2 regions of the Dorea sp. genome follow, and region 2 is predicted to be linked to the other one. Evidence: predicted binding sites of a transcription regulator. Region 2 holds the regulator's gene; the other holds the start of a gene.
What was found. Region 2 encodes NrdR, which represses ribonucleotide reductase genes. Its sites were predicted from a motif close to CACAANATNTTGTG; they were not measured.
Positions count from the first base shown of each region.

Region 1: nrdD (anaerobic ribonucleoside-triphosphate reductase) is a predicted target of NrdR. The motif match lies at 1,742-1,755, and genes of this name have one in related genera.

Region 1 is NZ_CDRRQK010000005.1:133,600-141,734, reverse strand. It holds gene nrdD (anaerobic ribonucleoside-triphosphate reductase) at 1-1,654, opposite strand, end outside; gene ACWJAF_RS04100 (xylulokinase) at 2,023-3,579, opposite strand; gene ACWJAF_RS04095 (zinc-binding dehydrogenase) at 3,845-4,891, shown strand; gene ACWJAF_RS04090 (MFS transporter) at 5,106-6,284, opposite strand; gene ACWJAF_RS04085 (2-hydroxyacid dehydrogenase) at 6,354-7,403, opposite strand; gene ACWJAF_RS04080 (oxidoreductase) at 7,445-8,135, opposite strand, start outside.
Region 2 is NZ_CDRRQK010000031.1:14,523-22,657, forward strand. It holds gene ACWJAF_RS12190 (TetR/AcrR family transcriptional regulator) at 1-212, opposite strand, end outside; gene ACWJAF_RS12195 (acylphosphatase) at 284-556, opposite strand; gene ACWJAF_RS12200 (HD domain-containing protein) at 648-1,190, opposite strand; gene ymfI (elongation factor P 5-aminopentanone reductase) at 1,356-2,090, shown strand; gene ACWJAF_RS12210 (exodeoxyribonuclease III) at 2,307-3,059, opposite strand; gene truA (tRNA pseudouridine(38-40) synthase TruA) at 3,155-3,889, opposite strand; gene ACWJAF_RS12220 (hypothetical protein) at 3,955-4,086, opposite strand; gene nrdR (transcriptional regulator NrdR) at 4,089-4,538, opposite strand; gene ACWJAF_RS12230 (PRC-barrel domain-containing protein) at 4,623-4,862, opposite strand; gene ACWJAF_RS12235 (ferredoxin) at 5,131-5,316, opposite strand; gene arcC (carbamate kinase) at 5,493-6,422, opposite strand; gene ACWJAF_RS12245 (HAD family hydrolase) at 6,553-7,179, opposite strand; gene dapB (4-hydroxy-tetrahydrodipicolinate reductase) at 7,541-8,135, shown strand, end outside.

The DNA of each region.
Region 1 (8,135 bases), on a different contig from region 2:
ACTCTTCACATTTGTCATTTAACTTCTGCATTACTTTCATTGCAAATGGTCTTGCTTCCGGATCTGTGTGTGATTTGCCAAGCATACGTACACACATCTCATAAAGACCAGCATATCCAAGAGAAATTGTTGAATAACCATCAAATAACAGTTTGTTAATGGTCTCTCCCTTTTTCAGTCTTGCAAGTGCTCCATTCTGCCAGAGGATCGGAGCAACATCTGAGATTGTTCCAAGGAGACGCTCATGTCTGCAGCGCAGTCCTCTGTGGCACAGTTCCAGTCTCTCTTCCAGGATTTCCCAGAATTTATCCATATTTCCTTCTGAAGAACAAGCTACGTCTACCAGGTTGATGGTTACAACACCCTGATTGAAACGTCCGTAGAATTTATGGCTTCCATCTGGATTTCTCTGGCTGTCTTCTACTGTCAGGAATGAACGGCATCCCATGCATGGATATACTTCCCCGTTCTTCATCTCTTTCATGATCTTTGCAGAGATATAGTCCGGAACCATTCGTTTTGCGGTACATTTTGCTGCCAGCTCTGTCAGATGCCAGTATTTGGAATCTTCTGTAATATTATCCTCATCCAACACATAGATCAGTTTCGGGAATGCCGGTGTGATCCATACACCTTTTTCATTCTTAACGCCCTGCATTCTCTGGATCATTACTTCCTCAATGATCATCGCAAGGTCATCACGTGTTCTTCCCTCTTCTACTTCGTCCAGATACATAAACATAGTAACGAATGGTGCCTGGCCGTTACATGTCATCAGTGTGATCAGCTGATACTGGATCGTCTGGATACCGCTCTTTACTTCTTCTCTTAAGCGGCGTTCTGTTACTTTATTGATAATTGTCTCGTCTAAGCTTTCACCACATTCTTCACGCTCTGCAATTACATTTTTGCGGATCTTCTTACGGCTGATATCTACAAACGGTGCCAGGTGTGCCAGTGTAAATGACTGTCCACCGTACTGATTACTTGCTACCTGTGCAACGATCTGTGTCGTTACGTTACATGCCGTAAAGAAGCTATGTGGTTTCTCGATCATAGTTTCGCTGATAACTGTACCATTCTGAAGCATATCCTCAAGATTGATCAGATCACAGTTATGTTCCTTCTGAGCAAAATAATCCGAATCATGGAAATGAATAATTCCAGCCTCATGTGCCTGTACGATATCTGCCGGAAGAAGGATTCGTTTTGAAAGATCCTTACTTACCTCTCCTGCCATGTAATCACGCTGTGTAGAGTTAATTACCGGGTTTTTATTCGAGTTCTCCTGATTGACCTCTTCATTCATGTGATCCAGAAGCGCAAGGATCCCATTATCTGTTGTGTTGGTCTTTCTCATCAGTTCTCTTCTGTAACGGTAGCGCACATACTTCTGTGCAACCTCATAGCCACGCAGCTCCATGATACCAGTCTCCACCATATCCTGAATGTCTTCTACATTGACCGCATGAGTGGACTCCTGTATCTTCCTTGCAACATTATCAGCTACCGCCATAATCTGATACTCATTCATACGATGCAGCTTGTCAACTTCCCTGTTTGCACCTCTGATAGCATTAATGATCTTGTCTAAGTCGAAGGCTACTTCTTCGCCATTTCTCTTAATTACGTTCGTCTTTATTTCAACGTTCATGTTTATCCCTCACTTGTTGTTTTTGCCGATGTAGTATGTGCTCACCCTCAAATACTACTAAATATTGTTTTTTTCAACATCTTTTCGCACAAGATGTTGTGCACATAATATGATACTCTATAACAGGCAAAAAGGAAAGAGGTAATTTTGTTAAAATAAATGTTTGGAATGTGGTGGAAATTTTGGTGATATTTTTTTCGGGAAACAGGTTGCTTTTTTTATTTTATGGCAGATAAAGTGTGGCGCTAAATTAAGAATACTTAACAGTCTTTCCTTTATTATGAAAAAATAGTAATATATTCTTTATGCAATTTTAAAATTGCTGGTATAGATATACAACTCTATCCCAGCAATTTCTTCGTACAATTTTATAATTGATCTACTGTATTTTTCAATGCTTTCAGATCTGTATCCAGATGTTTGTACATTTCCACATAGTATGGATACAATTTATCATATGCTTCTACCCATTCTTCTACAGGTTCTACAATTTCATTTACTTTTATGATCTTCTCTGCTGCCTTGGTAAGTTCCGGAAATACTCCCACCTTATGTCCTACGATCAGAGCATCTCCAACAGGTACATCTCCTGATTTTTCATCCAGCAGATACACCGGAATATTTAACATAGATGCTTTGATCTGACACCAGGTCTTACTCTTTGCACCACCGCCACAGATACGGAGTACTTCCGCACTTGCTCCGGCTTCTTTTACCGTCTCCATTACATGTCTGAGCGCATAAGCCGTTCCTTCAAATACAGAACGGACCAGATCACTTCTCTTCATATCCATGCCCATTCCGATGAACATACCTCTTGCATATTCATTCCAGAGAGGTGCTCTTTCTCCTAACAGATATGGGAAGAAGAATAATCCGCCTGAACCTGGTTTTGACTCCAGCGCCAGTTCATTTAAATATGTATAGATGTTGAGATTATGCTCTTTTGCATAGGCGACTTCTTCTCCTGCCATTTTTTCGATGAACCATTTGAGCGCTGCACCACTTGTCTGGATTGGCGCGTCAAAAATCCATGGCATTCCATCAATTGTACATGGTTTTGTAACGACCGGAATATCCGGAGCACTCTTTACATCACTTCCTACAAATACCAGTGATGTCGTTCCTGAAGACTCTCCAGCCTCACCAAGTCTGCTCATACCTGTTGCATGCATAGATGCCATTGCATCACTACATCCTGCAATAACTGGAACTCCTTCCATCAATCCTGTTAATTCAGCTGCTTCTTCCGTTACAAATCCAATGATCTCATCTACCAGTCTCGGCTTTGGAAGTTTTTCATCCAAATCTACACCAATCACCTCTCCGATCTCTTTGGACCATTCCATTGTACTGATATCCAGACACTGTGTTCTGGTTGCCTGATCGATATCCATGGTCATCTTACCGGTCAGTTTGTAATTTATAAATGAGCTTGCCTGCAGGAAACAGGCTGTTTTTGCATATAATTCCGGTTCATGCTTTTTGAACCAGAGGATTTTATTTGGAAGGAATGCAACTGCAGGCTGCCCACCAACAATTTTTACGAATCTGTCAAATCCAATTGTATCTACTATATAATGTAACTCTTCTGCAGAACGGTTATCCTGATATGTCATTGCATTTCTCAACGGATTACCTTCTGCGTCTACCGGAAGCATGGTTACTGTATGCGAGCTGATAGAGATTCCCCTGATTCTCTTTACGATATCATGTCCTGCCTGCTCGGTAAGACTTCTGAATATATCAACTGTATTACTCCACCATTCATTCGCATCCTGTTCCTGCATATCCGGTCCAGGATTCATGAATTTACTTGGTCTGCTTGCTTCTGCAACAACCGTTCCGTCTTCTCCTAAGATAATTGCTTTTATATTTGTTGTTCCGCAATCCATGCCTAACAAATAATTCTCTACTTTTGCCATCTGAAAACTCCTCCGTTCATCTCTTTCTAACGTTTTCTTTTATTGATACTTTAAAGATAGCAAAATATTTTCTTTCACACAAAAGTATATTTTCCACATTATAACGGAAATTTTATGATTAATTTTGATATTTCTTTCACATTTATATCCATATTCCGCTATTTTGAATATTTTTGCCGTAACAATAAGGCAATATCCCGTTTGAATGTAACCTTATAAAGTCATTATACTGAACTTGTAAAGAAAACGAAAGGAGCTCATTATTATGAAAATGAAAGCAGCATTAATGTACGGACCTAATGATATCCGTGTAGAAGAAACAGAAAAACCAGCATGCCCGAAAGACGGACTTATCTTAAAGATCATGTCTGTAGGTCTTTGTGGTTCTGATATCCGTAACCTGACAACTGATTCCAGAAAAGGGGCTTATCCTTTTATCTATGGACACGAAATCGTAGGTTTCGTAGATGAAATTGGTTCTGAAGAAACAAAATATAAAGTTGGTGACAGATTATTCTTATTCCCTGGTACTTATTGCATGGAATGTGACGAATGTATCAGCGGCCACAGCGAGAACTGTTCCAATACAGCAGTTGCAAAACTTGCAGGAACCGGCGGTTTTGCCCAGTATGTAGCTGTAAGCGGAGAAAAGATCCGCCGCGGCGGTATCTATGAAATCCCGGATGACGTATCTTTCGATGCTGCAAGTCTTGGAGAACCTCTGACATCTGTATTTGCATGTCTTGAAAATGTAAAAGTTGGTTATCCTGATACATTAGTTATCATTGGTGCCGGCCCGATCGGATGCTTCATGGCACAGCTTGCAAAGATCCGTGGTGCTCAGAAAGTTATCATGATCGATATCAATGGTACGCGGCTTGAGATGGCCAAGGACTTTGGTGTTGACATCACAGTTAACAGTTCTGAAGAAGATCCAATTGAAGCAATTAAGAAACTGACTGGTGGAAAAGGCGCAGACAAAGTTATCTCTGCCACTCCTGTAAATGCGACTCAGACACAGAGTATCCACATGGTTAAAAAAGGTGGTCTTGTAGTATTCTTTGGTGGTGTTCCAAAGGGATCTATGACAGAACTTGACTGTAACCTGATCCACTACAATAACATCTGGATCAAGGGACACTTCGGTGCTTCTTACAGTCAGTCCAAACGTGCTTTCCAGCTGGCTATCTCTCCAACATTCCCAACTGAGAAGTTCATTACACATATCCTTCCACTCGATAAGATCAATGAAGGTATCGGCTTAACCAGAAGTGGTGAAGCAATCAAGGTTGTATTACATCCTTGGGACTAATTCATTTTCTTCCATAAATATATATTTTTATTCCCTTCCAACCGGCATATGAATGTTTTTCATTTCTATGCCGGTTTTGATTTGCTGCTTGACTTTATATTGCTTAACACAGAAGACCCCTGACCGGGTTCAGCAATCTCCGGTCAGGGGTCTTCTATTTAATATATTCAATTAGAGGTTAAACTATATGTCATGATCACTATTTTATTACTTTTTAGCCCTGTGAATCCAGTGCCTGTGCATCTGTTGTAGGTGCTTTGATCAGTGCTACAATACCGATTACTACTAATGCTACTGCAGATACGATAAATCTGTTTGCAATGTCATCTCCCAGCATATTAGCAACTGGGTTTACTACGTATGCAGAGATAAAGTTACCTACATTATATGTTGCAGATACGATTGCAATTGCCAGCGATGCCTGTGCTGCAGGTACCATATTGGCTGCAAATGTAACAGCTCCCGGGTTACGGATAGCAAATCCAAATCCTACGACTGCTGCACCAACACAGATAACCGGAAGGCTTGTTGAGAAACCAACCATTGCAGTTCCTGCTGCCATCATAAGGATTGATGCACCGATTGTAAAACGTTTGAATAATTTTACTGTATTACCAAGTACCAGTCCGCCTAAGATACCGATTACCTGCATGATAGAAGCAACAGTTCCTGCTGTACTTGCATCACCGATACCCTTACGATCAATGTACATAGCGATATTTGTATTAAATGTTGCAACGAAGATACCTGTGATCAGACACAGCGCTCCGAAGTAAATCATGCTACCGGAAATTCCGGCTTTTTCGCCAGTTTCTTCTTTCTGTACAACTTCTCCTTTTGGTACAGTCAGTGTTACGATCAGTACGATTGGAATACAGATCAGGAATACAAGGTATCCTCTTTTCCATCCAGCCATTGCTGTCAGCATACCTGAACCTTTTGCAATGATGGTTCCACCAATACTAACAAAGATAGACTGGAATCCCATAACTCTTGATTTTTCGATACCTGTAAAATAATCTGAGATCAAGGATGAACTAACTACTACTACCAGTGAAAGTCCTGCTCCAATGATAATACTTGCTACATAAAGCATCCATAACTGAGAATTCAGAACCTGTGGTACCAGTGCTCCTACCAGCATTAATATTGTACCGATCAAAGCAATGTCACGTTTTGTGATCTTCGATTCAAATGCAGGTTCGATCAACATCATAGGAAGTGTTGTCAGGTTGATAAGTGTCAGTACGATCTGAATAGCTGAGTCGCTTGCATCCGGGAAGAATTTTCCTACTTCTGCAAGAATCGGGGACAGCGCGCTATTACATGCCATTGTCAGGGACATTACAAGCAGACCCGCTGCAATGACCTTTTTGCTTTTTGTTGTTTCCATCTTATATCTCCTTTAGAATTTATTTCCCGATGCAGCCCATGGGCACTGATGGCCACACCGGGTATTTTCCTATCTTCTCCAAATATATTTTCTGTCTTCACCTTTCAGATAAGCCAGCACTTCCTGTGACATCATCTCACCTGACCAGTTATCTACATCTGTGGTAAGACCGGCCATGTGTGGTGTACATACTACATTTCTCATCTTTAATAATGGGTGATTTGCCGGTACTGGTTCCTGCCAGTATACATCAATTGCTGCTCCGGCAATCGTTCCATTCTGAAGCGCCTCTACAAAATCTTTCTGATCGATAACTGCGGCTCTTGCCGTATTGATTAAGATTGCAGTTGGTTTCATCTTAGAGAACCAGTCTTTATTAACCATTCCCTTTGTAGAATCAAGTACCGGGAGATGGATACTGACCATATCACTCTCACTGAGCATCGTATCAAGATCAACTGCTCTTGCTCCGTCTACCTCAATCTTCTCAGCAGGCATGTATGGATCGTATGCCAGAATTTCCATTCCGAACGCTTTTGCACGTACTGCAACTTCTCTTCCGATTGCACCGTATCCTGCGATACCTAATTTCTTGCCATATAATTCGAATCCAATACCATAATCTGTAAATGGATGTTTCTCATCTAATGGTCCGAATGTTACATTCTTTACATCCGGTACATTGTAAATGTCTTCTACCGGATCACCAGTATGCTCCCCTTTTGAAAGACCTGTACAGCTTAAAGTAAGCTTTCTTGCAACTGCAATCATCAGACCGATATTGAATTCTGCAACTGCTACTCTGTTTCTTCCTGGTGTGTAAGATAACTGAAGTCCGGCTGCTTTAATTGCTTCATTATCAACGGTAACCGGTGTTCCTTTTGCAACACCAATGAATTTCATTCCTGACTCTACCCATGTATTGATTGTGTCAGCTTTAGCGTTCTCATCACCGAGAACAACGATTTCATAACCTTTACATTCCTCACGGACCATTTCCTCTGTAACATTTCCCTTACCGTGTTTTAACTCTCCGGCAATCGTAATATCACAATATTCTTCGATCTCCTGTCTTCTCTTTTCAGGAAGTTGTGTACATAATACAAGTTTCTTTTTCATGATCTTCTATCTCCTTTATTCCTTAATGTATTCCCGGAATCTTATACAAGTAATGCAGAATAGTATCCTGTATTCATGGCATCATAAATCTTTCCAACCTTCTTACAATCACCAATCACATAATACTCATCTACCAGATCTGTAAGTTCATCTACCTTATCATACGGTGATCTGAATCCAAGAGCACAAACAACAGTATCTGCTTCTACGATGATCTCTTCTCCGTCTTTTTCACAAAGGACACCTGTCGGAATGATCTCTTTTACCTTCGTATTCACCAGACATGTGGCTGATTTAGCAACTTCCGGCATTAATCCTCCTCGGTAGAATGAATTTACTTCTTCTGCAATCACAGGTTTCATCTCTATGATTACGCATTCTTTTCCTTCATGATGGAATCCGATGGATGCTTCTGCTCCTACCAGTCCGCCACCCATGATGACAATTTTCTGTCCTAATTTTTCCGGATGTAATTCTGCATCAATTGCCATTACAACTTTATCAGAATCCAGACCTTTGATTGGCGGTCTGAGTTCGTTCGAACCGATTGCAACGAATAGTGCATCTGGCGCAAATTCTTTTACATATTCCGGAGTTGCTTCGGTATTCAGGAATATATTTACACCTGCTTTTTTGCATCTCTGTTCCAGCACACAGATTAATTTTCTGATATCTTCTTTAAAATATGCTGCTCCTGCCGGGTGCAGATTGCCGCCTAATTTGTCACTCTTT
Region 2 (8,135 bases):
TCAAGTTCATCGTAATGATCGTCCAATATCATAGATAATGTATTTAACAATTCATCTTTTGTATTAAAATAATAATAAAAAGATCCCTTTGATGTTCCCGACAGATCAATAATATCATCTACCGTTGTTCCGTTATATCCCTTTTCATAAAACAACTGCCATGCAGCCTCTACAATCCTGCCTTTTACACTCTTCGCTTTTCCTGTTTCCATTCCTTTGGTCTCCTTGCCGTTCTCGTCCTAGATGTCTATAGTATATCATACTTATAATACCCCGGTCAAAATCAATACTTCACTTCAAAACTGCTTTCCAGCTCTGTATCCATCTCTTCTGTATCAATCCAGTCAATCTGTATAAACTGATTCCGGTTCAATCCTTTCATCAGTTCAAAAATCAATGCTTCTCTTCCCTGTACTTCCATTACAACGGTGCCATCGTATTCATTTTTCACCCATCCGGTCAGGTTCATAGATCTTGCCAGATATTTTGCCGTATATCTGAATCCCACGCCCTGTACTCTTCCATGAAATACCATATGTTTTCTTACTTCTGCCATAGTTTTTCACCTCAAAAGTGTATCTGAAATAATAATCAGGACACTGCATTATCCGGTGCAATGTCCTGCCACTCTTTACTGATTCATATTTTTAATCATCTTCAAAATTCTTGCTTACAAGCTCACAGTATTCCTCGTAAGCATCTACACCCTGAAATGCTTCCTTCAAAGCATCTCTTATTCCAATATAATACCATCCTATAATCTTCTTATCCTTCATCCGGAATCTGTTCCAGAGTTCTTCTCCGTACATCGGATAATCCCTGTCAATATCCCGCATGTTAGACAGTTTGTCCGCAAGCCCTATCATCTGCACTTCTCTTGGTGCTGTCTTCAAATGCTCGATCGTTGCTGACTTACGCTCCATCCATGTCTTCGACTTGTCTTCGCTTTCCTGTGCCACCATCGACGCAACTCTTTCTGAAAATTCTTCCGCCAGAACTTCCTTAGATACACTCTTACAGTCTTCAATCGTATCATGCAAAACTGCTGCACTGATAATCTCTTCATCCTGCGTCATCGTCGAAACAATATCGCCCACCTCGATCGGATGCACAATATATGGCCTCTTGGTTCCTTTCCTGAACTGTCCTGCATGTGCTCTCGTGGCAAATTCAATTGCCTTATTAATCATAATGGTACCTCTCTTTATCGCAAATGATCTCTCTGAAGCCGATTTTTATCCGGCTGCGTTAATTTGATACATAAATAATATCACCTGAGACTTTAAATGACAATCATTTCAGTATATAATAGAGAAATAAAGTTATTTAAAAAATATCGTCAGGGGAGATATAACATGAATCAGAAAACAATTTTTATTACTGGTGCTTCCAGAGGAATCGGAAAAAGCATCGCACTTTTGTTTGCATCACGTGGTTATCAAACATTTTTGAACTGCTCTACTTCTATGGAAGAATTAAGAAGGGTCAAACAGGAAATCAAAGAAAAATATCACACACCATGTACGCTTGTACCCGGCAACGTCGGTGACTCCAGAAAAGTTAATGAAATCTATGAAAGAATCTATGAAGAATGCACACATCTGGATGTTCTGGTCAACAATGCTGGCATCTCGTATATTAATCTTCTGACAGATATGACAGACGAAGACTGGAACCGCATCATCCAGACAAATCTTTCCTCTGCATTTTACTGCTGCAGACAGGCCATTCCACCGATGGTATCCAAGCGTTCTGGAAAGATTATCAACATTTCCTCTATGTGGGGAACTTCTGGTGCATCCTGTGAAGTTGCTTATTCCGCATCCAAGTCCGGAATCAATGGGTTCACAAAAGCTCTTGCGAAAGAACTTGCTCCAAGCAACGTTCAGGTTAATGCGATCGCCTGTGGTGTAATTGATACCTCTATGAACAGTCAGCTTACGGAGGAAGAGCGCAAGGCTCTTGAAGAAGATATTCCAGCCGGAAGATATGGAACTCCGGAAGAAATTGCACAGATGGTGTGGAATATTGTGCATGCGCCGGATTATATGACGGGGCAGATTATTGGGGTTGATGGGGGATTTTTGTAAAATCTCCCTCTTTGTCCCGGACGCTGTTGTGGTAAGAATATCAGGACGAAAAGAGAAGTATATTATATAAAACGGTGCCGCTCCCTTCGGTCAATGTCATCTTATTTATATAATATACTTCTCTTTTCTGTTTTATTTTTTTGTGCAACAGCTGGTACTTGCTTTGAGTTTTTTCAGACACACTCTAGCTGACTTGATTTCGCTTTTTAGTTTTAATTATTCTATGTCGAGTTCTACTGGGCAGTGGTCGGAGCCCAGGATTTCGGTGTGGATTTTGGCGTCTTTTAAGCGGGGTTTCAGGCTTTCGGAGACGCAGAAGTAGTCGATACGCCAGCCTGCGTTTTTCTTTCTTGCGCTGAATCTGTAGGACCACCATGAGTAGATGCCTTCCTGGTCTGGATAGAAATAACGGAAGGTATCGATGAAGCCTGCATTCAGAAGATCTGTGAATTTTCCTCTTTCTTCATCTGTGAAGCCTGCATTCTTACGATTGGTCTTTGGATTTTTCAGGTCGATTTCTTTATGTGCAACATTAAGATCACCGCAGAAAATGACTGGTTTCTTCTCTTCCAGCTTTTTCAGGTAAGCAAGAAATGCATCTTCCCACTGCATACGGTAATCCAGACGTGCAAGTTCACTCTGTGAATTCGGTGTATACACTGTTATAAAGTAAAAGTCTTCAAATTCCAGTGTGATCACGCGTCCTTCTTTATCATGTTCTTCGATTCCAAGTCCGTAACTTACACTGATTGGTTCCTGTCTGGTAAAAATCGCTGTTCCTGAATATCCTTTTTTCTCTGCATAATTCCAATATTGATGATATCCCGGCGTATCCAGTTCCAACTGTCCAGCCTGCATCTTTGATTCCTGAATACAGAAAATATCAGCATCCAGTTCATTAAAAACATCCATAAATCCTTTCTGCGCGCACGCACGGATTCCATTGACATTCCATGATATAAATTTCATACAGTTCCTCCCTGTTAGTTTTTATCCAGAAATATTAATGAGGTACCCGGATTGCTCCATTGCCACGCATTTTCACAATCCTCGAATACATCATATTAATAATATACTTTTCTTAAGAACAATCCTCTCGCCGGTGCTAAAAATCCCGCAAGGCTTCTGTCTTCTGCTGCTATTACAACTGGAAGCATAGATGCATCTCTCTTACCTGCTCCGATTTCGAGAAGTGTTCCGGTCAGAATTCTTACCATATGATACAGGAAACCTGTTCCATAATAAGTAATTCTTACTTTATCTCCACTGCTTACAATCTTGATATTAACAATCTTACGCACCGGATCTTTACACTCTTTATCATCGGTAAAGCTTGTAAAATTCTTTGGTCCGATCAGATATTTTGTTGCATCACGCATGGCTTCAATATCAAGCTTTTCCGGATAATGATAGCAATATCTTCTTGAAAAAACATCTGGTTTTTCACGGCAGTCGATATAATACTCGTATTTTTTTCCCTTTGCGCTTTTTCTTGCATGAAATCCATTCTTTGCAAGTTCTACCTTCATAATGCGGATATCCTCCGGAAGGTATCTGTTCAATGAATCTTTTAATTCTTTTGTATCATATAACTTTGAAAGCTTTACACTTGCGACCTGTCCACGGGCATGTACACCTGCATCTGTTCTCCCGGATCCGTCTATGTGCACACGGTATCCGACTAATTTACTGATACTAAGCTCCAGAATATACTGAATTGTATTATCCGTAGTCGCCTGTCTCTGCCATCCCTGATATCTGCTCCCATCATAGGAAATGGTTAGCTTATATGTTCTCATACTTTTTTCACCCAATCTGCTCTATCTTATTAATTCCCTTTAACTTTTCTTATAATTTCTGTCAACTACATGGCAATACATAGAACCTGCCACTGGCAGCTCCTTACGAATGCATGGCAATTGAAAAACGGAGAAGCAAATAATTTTTTCGCTTCTCCGTTATATTCTATCACGTTATCTTCCTGTTCGCAATTCATTCTTATTCTAATATCTTTTTTAATTCATCCATAAATGTGCTTACATCTTTAAATTCTCTGTAGACAGATGCGAATCTGACATAAGCCACTTCGTCCAGTGCTTTCAGCTCATCCATCACAGCTTCCCCGATCGCACTGCTTGGGATTTCTTTTTCTTCCAGACTGAATACTTTTGTCTCAATCCGGTCAACTACTTTCTGTATATCTGCCGTAGCAACCGGTCGTTTATAGCATGCACGAACCACACCATTTTCCACTTTTCTACGGTCATACTGTTCTCTGGTATTATCTTTTTTGATCACTGTCAGAGGAATCGTCTCAACTTTTTCATACGTTGTAAAACGCTTCCCACATATATCACAGGAACGGCGGCGTCTTATACAGCTGCCGTCTTCTGCAGGTCTGGAATCGATAACTCTGGTATCCGGATTATTACAATATGGGCACTTCATATGAATCGTTCCTTTCTGTCCTTCAAACTCTCATTCATTAAATATAGTATATCTTTTCCCAAAACAGAAGTCAAACACATTCCCTTATTTTTCTTCGTGAATTTCCACCAGGATCAGATCCGGGCCGATTCTTTTTATACATGAAAATGGTATGACATACTCCTTACCATCTCCAAAAAAGCTGCACCACTTTCCTCCTTCTGGAACGACAAGTGCTTCTATACATCCTTTACAGTCATCTATGATCAGATCATTAATATAACCAAGCTTTTTGCAGTCACAACAGTTGATCACTTCTTTTTTCTCAAGCTCACACAACCGGATTCTGGACATATCTTTACAGCCTCCATTTCTGATACTATATCCCCTTAACAGCTCTTTTCACATAAGTATATATTGAACCCTATATTTTCATAAACTCTGCTGTTTTATACTATTTTATGCTTTTTTATCTGATCTGATATTATTACTTCCTTACGAATGCATGGCAATACAAAGAACTTGCCACTGGCAACTTCTCTTGCATACTTTGGTATAAAAAGTCTGTATATTCACGACATCTCTGCCATAAATATACAGACTCTTCTTATTTCTAATCTTCAATTACGATCACAGCCACCGGACATTCTTCCTTTGCCTCGATTGCCGCACTTTCATGTTCCGGTGTAACTTTTGCATAAGCCTCTGCCACACCATCTTCATCAAACCGGAACACCTCCGGACATGTTGCAACGCATGCTCCACACGATATACATCCATCTACTACTTTTGCTTTCATGAAACATTCCTCCTTGTATAACCAGACTGCACACATTTTCCCGACTTATCGTCAGCGGCAGTTTAAACTTCTACAACAGTATGTCTCATTTTTTCAAAAATATTCTGTTTTTCCGACTCGGAATTATGGTTGCATATTGATGTCTGCTCTTTTTTATCCGATAAATATATCCATTCTTATTTGATTATTGTACCGGTTTTTCCTTTGATTGCATCGTCCAGTTTATCGAATGATGTAATAAGGGCACTTCTTCCTTCTCTCTTTTCCAGGAATTCTACTGCGGCTCTGAACTTTGGATACATGTTATATTTTCCAAAGTGTCCTTCTTCCATATATTCTTTTGCCTGTGTAACACTGATCTCACCAAGCTCTTCTTCTTCCGGTCTGTCCATGTTGATCTTAACTTTTTCAACACTTGTCAGAATAATTAACTCATCAGCATCTGTTTCTTCTGCCATCTTTCCTGCAGTTAAATCTTTTTCAATAACTGCACTTGCACCTTTCAGACGGTGATCCTGTTCCAGAACAGGAATTCCACCACCACCGCAGGCAATGACAACCTGATCTGCATCCAGTAATGCTTTGATTGCATCAATCTCTACGATGCTGACCGGATTTGGCGCTGATACGATACGACGGAATCCTTTTCCAGGCTCTTCTACTACGTAATTACCTTTTTTACGCTCTGCACTTGCTTCCTCAGCATCCATGTAACGTCCGAGAACTTTTGTCGGTGTATAAAATGCCTCGTCGTATGGATCTACGATTACCTGAGTCAGGATTGTGCTGACAGTTCTGTAAATTCCACGATCCATCAGTTCTTCACGAATCGCATTCTGAAGGTCATATCCGATATATCCCTGACTCATAGCAGAACATACAGACATTGGTGCTGCTGTGTAATCTTCATGCTGTTTGGCAAATTCATTCATCGCTGTATGGATCATACCAACCTGAGGTGCGTTACTGTGTGTGATTGCAACCTGATAACCTTTTTCAATCAGATCACCGATCACTTTTGCTGTCTTCTTTACTGCTTCTTTCTGTTCTGGTAATGTTGTACCAAGTGCTCTGTGTCCTAATGCAACTACAACTCTTTTTTTCATAATCTATACCTCTGCTTTTCTAGTATTTTTCTACGAAATAATATAAGAAAATTATAGTATTTTTCTATATAAAATGCAATGCTTTTTCATTTTATCTCTTGAATATACAGAAAATTTTTCAAATATTCTGCTATGAAAATAATTCTATATTCAAAAGCTGTTCAAACTTCTGTATAGATGTATATTCACCTTCTACTTCACCAAAACCATATGATGCAAAGATCATCGGGATACCTGCTTCCCTGCACGCATTGGCATCTCCCTGCGTATCTCCCACGTACACGGCTTCATCCAGTCCGTTTCTTTCCATGATGATACGGATGTTTTCTCCTTTTAATTTTCCTGTATAAGCCGGGCAGGTAAAGTCCTTAAAGTATTCTCCGAGTTTTGAATTCTGTAAAAATGCTTCAATATATCCGTCCTGGCAGTTACTTACGATATAGAGTGGATATTTTTCACTTAACTTTTTAATTGTCTCCTTTACTCCGTCAAAAATCACACACGGACCTGTCGCAACCAGTTCATTTTCATATTTCAGCATTTTTACCAGAAGTGCCATCATCTCATCTTCCGGCATATCCGGGAACAGGCTTTTTCCGATCGCTTCCATTGGTTTTCCGAATTCTTTTTTCAGATCAAATTCGTCCAGTTCTTTATACTCAATTCCTTCATCTTTAATCACTTTATTCCACGAAACTGCTGCTACAGCTGTCGAATCCCACAAAGTTCCGTCTACGTCAAATATAATTCCTTTCATGTTTTCCTCCATCGTATATTTTTCTCGTCATTGTTCTTTTAGAGTGTGTCAACAAAATCCTTTTTTGTAAGATACACTCAGTATACTATATTCACCCTGTCCTCTACAAGCCGATCATTATAACTCATTCATGACACTGTTCACACGTTATGCAAACCACCTGCCATTAACCAGTAATTTTCTGATTCCAAAACTTTTTCTCTATACAATAAAAAAACATATAAACGTTCTTCCTGTTAACAACAACGTTTCTTTCTGTGCTATACTGAAATCAATATACGTTACAGTTCACGTACACCCGGCAAACTGTAACATTTGCATCCTCATTTACAGGTATGCTTTACGAAAGGAGAATTTCATTATGAAAGTTATTGTAATCGGACCAAGGGGGAAAATGGGAAAACTGATTACTCAGGTTGCTGCCAGCCGTGACGACATGGAACTGGTTGCCGGAGTTGCACCAAAAGGACGGGATTATATCGGCAAGGATCTGGGGACCGTTGCCATGACAGGCACTGAGCTCGGCGTTCCTGTAGTTGATGATCTTGCAAGCGTCATCGATTCCTGTGATGTGATCATTGATTTTTCTACAAAAGAAATGGCGATGGGGGTACTTGACCTTGCTATCGCACATAAAAAAGCACTTGTATGTGGATCTACCGGTTTTTCGGCCGAAGAAATGAAACGTTTTGAAGCTGCCGGAAAAGAGATTCCAATGCTTTATGCCGCCAACACTTCCAAGCTTGTAAATATCATGAACAAACTTCTGGAACTTGTAACCACAACATTAAAAGATGAGATCGACATCGAGATTCTGGAAATGCATGACCAGTGGAAAAAAGATGCCCCAAGTGGAACTTCAAAAGAGATGGGCGAGATCATGGCTCATGCACTTGGCAAAGAATTAGATGAAATTGCTGTCTATGGCCGCGAAGGTGAATCCCCTCGCAAGCCAG